2 regions of the Streptomyces sp. NPDC107562 genome follow, and region 1 is predicted to be linked to the other one. Evidence: riboswitches for the same ligand, from Rfam matches in the RefSeq annotation. Region 1 holds a riboswitch; the other holds the start of a gene.

The links. A riboswitch is a leader RNA that binds a small molecule or an ion and turns the genes downstream of it on or off. The one in region 1 is predicted to bind glycine.
Region 2: linked by a shared signal. The riboswitch ahead of gcvP (aminomethyl-transferring glycine dehydrogenase) and the one ahead of gcvT (glycine cleavage system aminomethyltransferase GcvT) in region 1 are both predicted to bind glycine.

The regions. Positions count from the first base shown of each region.
Region 1 is NZ_JBVKBE010000012.1:26,460-29,853, forward strand. It holds gene glyA (serine hydroxymethyltransferase) at 1-529, opposite strand, end outside; gene gcvH (glycine cleavage system protein GcvH) at 544-921, opposite strand; gene gcvT (glycine cleavage system aminomethyltransferase GcvT) at 1,031-2,149, opposite strand; glycine riboswitch at 2,184-2,299, opposite strand; glycine riboswitch at 2,300-2,399, opposite strand; gene ACZ7LV_RS28100 (AAA family ATPase) at 2,621-3,289, shown strand; gene ACZ7LV_RS28105 (enhanced serine sensitivity protein SseB) at 3,362-3,394, shown strand, end outside.
Region 2 is NZ_JBVKBE010000019.1:9,722-13,115, reverse strand. It holds gene gcvP (aminomethyl-transferring glycine dehydrogenase) at 1-1,781, opposite strand, end outside; glycine riboswitch at 1,956-2,054, opposite strand; gene ACZ7LV_RS34880 (PRC-barrel domain-containing protein) at 2,169-2,540, shown strand; partial or broken gene ACZ7LV_RS34875 (DNA polymerase IV) at 2,462-3,394, opposite strand, start outside.

The DNA of each region.
Region 1 (3,394 bases):
ACGCCGACCAGCCGGCCACGATCAGCTTCGGCTGCTTCTCCTTGGCGAGGCGCTCGACCTCGTCCATGTCGACCAGGCCGTCCTCGCCGACGTGGTAGGCGACCACGTCGTAGAGCTTGCCGGAGAAGTTGATCTTCATGCCGTGGGTCAGGTGCCCGCCGTGCGCGAGGTTCAGGCCCATGATCGTGTCGCCGGGCTTGAGCAGCGCGAACATCGCGGCCGCGTTGGCCTGCGCGCCCGAGTGGGGCTGCACGTTGGCGTGCTCGGCGCCGTAGAGCTCCTTGACGCGGTCGATCGCGATCTGCTCGATCACGTCGACGTGCTCGCAGCCGCCGTAGTAGCGCCGGCCGGGGTAGCCCTCGGCGTACTTGTTGGTCAGGACCGAGCCCTGGGCCTCCATGACCGCGACCGGGGCGAAGTTCTCCGAGGCGATCATTTCGAGGGTGGACTGCTGGCGGTGCAGCTCGGCGTCGACGGCGGCGGCGACGGCCGGGTCGTACTCGTGCAGGGGGGTGTTCAGGACGGACATGTCGCTACGACTCCTCAGCCGGCGGTGTGGGCGGCGTACTCGTCGGCGGAGAGCAGGTCGGCGGGCTCCTGCGCGATCCGCACCTTGAACAGCCAGCCGCCCTCGAAGGGCGCGGAGTTCACCAGCGACGGGTCGTTCACCACGTCCTCGTTGACCTCGGTGATCTCACCGCTCACCGGGGAGTACAGGTCGCTGACCGACTTGGTCGACTCCAGCTCGCCGCAGGTCTCGCCCGCGGTCACCTGGGAGCCCACCTCGGGGAGCTGGGCGTAGACGACGTCACCGAGCGCGTTCGCCGCGAACTCGGTGATGCCGACCGTCGAGACGCCGTCCTCGGCGACCGACAGCCACTCGTGCTCCTTGCTGTAGCGCAGCTGCTGGGGGTTGCTCATGGCGTGGATTCTCCTGTACGCGGGGGAGTGCTGTGGAAAAGGGGGCTGCCGGCACTGCGTGTGAGCAGGCGGAAAGGTGCGCCGGGTCCGGTGGACCCGGTTCCAGTGTCTACTTCTGGCGCTTGTAGAAGGGCAGAGCCACGACCTCGTACGGCTCGTGGGTGCCCCGGATGTCCACGCCGACTCCCGGCGTGCCGGCGGCCGCGTGGGCGGCGTCGACGTAGGCCATCGCGATCGGCTTGCCGAGCGTCGGGGAGGGGGCGCCGGAGGTGACCTCGCCGATCACCTCGCCGCCGGCGACGACCGCGTACCCGGCGCGTGGCACCCGGCGGCCCTCGGCGATCAGGCCGACGAGGACGCGCGGCGGAGCGGCCTCGGCGCGGGCGGCGGCCTCGGTGAGCGCCTCGCGCCCGACGAAGTCGCCCTCCTTCTCGAACTTCACCACCCGGCCGAGCCCGGCGTCGAAGGGGGTCAGCGAGGTGGACAGCTCGTTCCCGTAGAGCGGCATGCCCGCCTCCAGGCGCAGCGTGTCCCGGCAGGACAGGCCGCAGGGGATCAGGCCGACGCCGGCGCCCGCCTCCGTCAGCGCCTCCCACAGGGCGACGGCGTGCTCCGGCTTCACGAACAGCTCGAAGCCGTCCTCGCCGGTGTACCCGGTGCGCGCGATCAGCGCCGGGACGCCCGCGACGGTGCCGGGCAGCCCGGCGTAGTACTTGAGCCCGTCGAGGTCGGCGTCGGTCAGCTGCCGCAGGATGCCGGGGGACTCGGGGCCCTGGACGGCGAGCAGGGCGTAGGCGTCGCGGTCGTCGCGGACGGTGGCGTCGAAGCCCTCCGCGCGCTCGGTGAGGGCGTCCAGCACGATCTGCGCGTTGCCGGCGTTGGCCACGACCAGGTACTCGGTCTCGGCGAGCCGGTAGACGATCAGGTCGTCCAGGATGCCGCCGTCGGCCTGGCAGATCATGGTGTAGCGGGCGCGGCCGACGCCGACGGAGGCGATGTTGCCGACGAGCGCGTGGTTCAGGAGCTGGGCCGCCTGCGGTCCGCCGACCGTGATCTCGCCCATGTGCGAGAGGTCGAACAGCCCGGCCTTCGTGCGCACCGCGAGGTGCTCGTCGCGCTCGGAGCCGTAGCGCAGCGGCATGTCCCAGCCGGCGAAGTCGGTCATGGTCGCGCCCAGCGAGCGATGCACGGCATCGAGCGCGGTACGACGGAGTGCGGTACTGCTCATCGGTCGGTCTCCCAAGGCATGACGGCGAGGTCGTTCCTCCCCATCTGTCATCGGAACCTGAGAGGTTCGCCATGACCGCCCGGGAAGGGGGAACCATGGCTTGCACCTTGGGTGGAGCCACTGAGGCAGCGGCCCGCTTTTCAGATGTGCCTCGCCCGCGCGGTAACGGGGCCTGAGAGATTCAAGGGAGGGACTTGCTCCTTCGGCGTCCCAGTCACAGCGTGCCTGGGAACTCTCCCGCGCGGATTCAAGCGGCCGGTATGCAGTTGGCGGCCACATCATTGCACGCATCGCCGGCGCGCGGCAGGGGGACCTTTCAGAGGGGGCACACAGTGTCCGTGACCGGGCACAGCGTGTTGTAGCAGGCTTGTTGCCGGAAGCGGACGGAATCGCGAGGCGCCCCGCATTACCTTCTCTTTACACTCGACGGGGACGGTGACTCGTGAACCGCCCCAGGGGAGGACGATCACGGTGAACAGGACCACGGCCTACGCGACCACCGCGGGCCTCGCTGTGCCCAAGCAGTCGGCGGCCTCGGCCCGGGAGGCGTGCGGCCCGCTGCCCTTCCCCGTGGTCCGCGACCTGCGCGACCGGGCGGGCCGCAGCCCGCACGCCCTGCTGTTCGGCCCCCGCGACCTCGTCGTGATCACCGGCCTGCCCGGCAGCGGCAAGTCCACCCTCATGCGGCGCGCGGTCCGTGCCCGGCGCATCGACTCCCAGGACACCCGCGACCGCTGGGACGCCCGGACGCCGCACTGGCTGCCCTACGGGGTCTACCGCCCCCTCGTCCGGCTCGCCCACTACGCCGGGCTGCGCCGCGCCCTGCGCTCCGGCGAGGGCGTCGTCGTCCACGACTGCGGCACGCAGGCCTGGGTGCGCGCCTGGCTGGCCCGCGAGGCCCGCCGCCGGGGCGGCACCCTGCATGTGCTGCTGCTCGACGTCAGCGCCGAACAGGCCCTGGCCGGCCAGCGCGAGCGTGGCCGCGGAGTCTCGCGGTACGCGTTCCTGCGGCACCGCCGCGCGGCCGCCCGCCTGCTGCGCCGCTCCGAGCGCGGGGTCCTGCCCCGCGGCTGCGGCGCCGCGATCCTCCTCGACCGCGCGGCGGCGGACACCCTGCGCAGAATCGGCTTCACGGGCTGACACCACGGGCGGCGGGGCGGGCGGGTTAGCCTTTTCAGCCGGTAGCACTGGTACGGAGCAGGCGGTAGGCAGATGGACTTCCCGGGGGACTTTCCGGCGCAGACG
Region 2 (3,394 bases), on a different contig from region 1:
TCGTCGCCGTTGGCACGGTGGTAGCCGCGCACGGCGAGCAGTCCGGCCAGCTCACCCTGTGAACCGGCGTTGGGCTGCAACGACACCTTGTCGTAGCCGGTGACCTCGGCGAGGCGGTCCTCCAGCTCATGGATGAGCGTCAGGTATCCCGCCGCCTGCTCGGCCGGCGCGAACGGGTGCAGCTGACCGAACTCCGGCCAGGTGACCGGCTCCATCTCCGTGGTCGCGTTGAGCTTCATCGTGCAGGAGCCCAGCGGGATCATGCCGCGGTCGAGCGCGTAGTCGCGGTCGGCGAGCCGGCGCAGGTAGCGCAGCATCGCGGTCTCGGAGCGGTGCTGCTGGAAGACCGGGTGCGTCAGGTACGCGTCGGTGCGCAGCAGCCCGTCGGGCAGCGCGTCCCGCGTGCCGCCGTCCAGGGCCTCGATGTCGCCCTCGACGCCGAACGCGGACCATACGGCGGCCAGCTGGTCCCGCGTGGTGGTCTCGTCGCAGGCCATGGAGACCTGGTCGGCGTCGACGCGCCACAGGTTGACGCCGTTGTCGCGCGCGGCGGCGACGACCTCGGCCGCCCGGCCCGGCACCCGCGCGGTGACGGTGTCGAAGTAGGCGCCGTGCACGATCTCGACGCCGCAGTCGCGAAGGCCCGCGGCGAGGATCGCGGCGTAGCGGTGAGTGCGCCGCGCGATGCTCCGCAGGCCCTCGGGCCCGTGGTAGACGGCGTACATCCCGGCCATCACGGCGAGCAGCACCTGCGCCGTGCAGATGTTGCTGGTGGCCTTCTCGCGCCGGATGTGCTGCTCACGCGTCTGGAGGGCCAGCCGGTAGGCCTTGTTGCCGTCGGCGTCGACGGAGACGCCCACGAGCCGCCCGGGCAGGCTGCGCGCGAACTTCTCCTGCACCGCCATGTAGCCCGCGTGCGGCCCGCCGAAGCCCATCGGCACACCGAACCGCTGCGTGGTGCCGACCGCGATGTCGGCGCCCAGCTCACCCGGCGACTTCAGCAGCGTCAGCGCCAGCAGGTCCGCGGCGACGGTGACGAGCGCGCCCAGCTCGTGCGCCTGGTCGACGACCGCCTTGATGTCGCGCACGGCGCCGGAGGCACCCGGGTACTGGATCAGCACGCCGTTGATCTCGCGCTCAGCGACCTCGGCCGGAATGCCGTCGGCGAGGTCGGCCACGACCACCTCGACCCCGGTCGGCTCGGCGCGTCCCTGGATCACGGCGATGGTCTGCGGCAGCGCGTCCGCGTCGACCAGGAAGAGGCCCTTCTTGTTCTTGCCCATACGCCGGGAGAGCGCCATGGCCTCGGCCGCGGCCGTGCCCTCGTCGAGCAGCGAGGCGCCGGAGGTCGGCAGCCCGGTGAGGTCGGCGACCACGGTCTGGAAGTTCAGCAGCGCCTCCAGCCGGCCCTGCGAGATCTCCGGCTGGTACGGCGTGTACGCGGTGTACCAGGCCGGGTTCTCCATGACGTTGCGCATCACGACCGGCGGGGTGAACGTCCCGTAGTAGCCGAGCCCGATCATGGAACCCAGCACCTGGTTGCGGTCCGCGAGGGAGCGCAGCTCCCGCAGCACCTCGGCCTCGGTCCGCGCGCCCGGCAGGTCCAGGGAGTCGGCGTTCTTGATCACATCCGGTACCGCGGCGGCGGTGAGCTCGTCGAGCGAGCCGTAGCCGACCTGCGCGAGCATCTTGGCCCGCGCCTCCTGGTCGGGCCCGATGTGGCGCTGCTCGAAGGGGATGCCCTGTTCGAGCTCGGAGAGCGGAATGCGCTGGGCGGTCATTGCGGAGGCCTCCTGGTCTGACGCGACCTTCGAGGGACACCCCGGCACGGGTGCCCCGACGGCCTCCCCCTCTGTCATCTCAACCTGAGAGCTTCACCGGCCGCCACAGGACGTCCGGCTTGCACCGTCGGTGAGAGCGGGAGCCGTGACACCCGCTCTGCTTTCCAGAGTGACCTCGTCCGTGCGGTACGTGGGCCTGAGAGATTCCGGGGAGGATTTGCTCCTTCGGCGCCCCCGGTGGTGATCTCCGGAGGACTCTCCCGCACGGGGTCAGCAGCCGCTTGCCAGCGTACCAGCGAGGGCAACGCCCGGGCGTTCGAGTGGCCGCGTTCCGCAATGTGCTCTTTTGTAGTGCTTACGGATGAGGTGCGAGCGAGTGGAGGGCCCGTGCAGACCGACATCGATCCGCGCAACCTGATCGGACGCAAGGCATTCGACCGACACGGCAGCAAGATCGGCACCATCGACGAGGTGTACCTCGACGACGCGACCGGCGTACCGGAGTGGGCGGCCATACGGACCGGCCTGTTCAGCAGGGACGCCTTCGTGCCGCTGGAACCGAGCGAGCTGATCGACGGCACGCTGCACGTCCCCTTCGAGCGCGCCCTGATCAAGGACGCCCCCGACTTCGGCGTCGGCCGCCACCTCTCCCCTGAGCAGGAACTCCAGCTCTACCACCACTACGGACTCGACGTGGCCGCTCCCCCGGCGCTCCCGGACCGCGACTTCGGCAAGCTGGCGGGCTCCGACGAGACATGACCCGCGGGGCTCAGCCCTGGAGCTCGGGTCTTCGCGCCACCAACGGCAGCGGATCCGCCGGCTCCAGCGCCGGATCGTCGACCCGGAAGGTCCGCACCCGCCCGGGCTCCGACTCGGGTGTCTCGAACCGCACGGTCACTCTCCCCAGCCCGCTGCCCTGCACCCATCCGTGCCCGTGCTCGGCGTGCCGGACGTCGTGCCCGGCCGCCCAGCGGCGCTCGACGGGCCCGGCCTCCGGCCGCTCGGGCTCCTCCGCGACGTCCTCCACCGCCCCCTCCTCCCGCTCCCCCGCCGCCTGCGCGAACAGGTCCTCCTGCGTGTAGTCGGCGAGCCCGCTGACCCCGACCCCCAGCAGCCGCACACCCCCGGTCGTGTCCACGGAGTCCAGCAGCCGGGCCGCCGCCTCCCGCACCACCGCCGGGTCGTCCGTCGGCCCCCGCAGCGTCTCCGACCGGGTCAGCGTCGAGAAGTCGTACCGCCGCACCTTCAGGACGATCGTCCGCCCCGAGAGCCCGGCCCCGCGCAGCCGCCGCACACACCGGTCCGCGAGCCGCTGCACCTCCAGCCCTACCCGGACCCGGTCGTGGATGTCCACGTCGTAGGTGTCCTCCACCGACACGGACTTCGCCTCCCGCTCGGCGACCACCGGCCGGTCGTCACGGGCCAGCGCCATGGCGTACAGCGCGTGTCCGTGCGCCTTGCCCAGCAGCCGTACGAGCTCGTCCTCGCCCGCCTCGGCGATCTCCCCGACGGTGGTGATCCCGGCCCGGCGCAGATGGTCGCCCGTCGCGGGGCCCACGCCCGGCAGCGTCCGCACCGACATCGGCTCCAGCAGCTCCCGCTCCGTGCCCGGC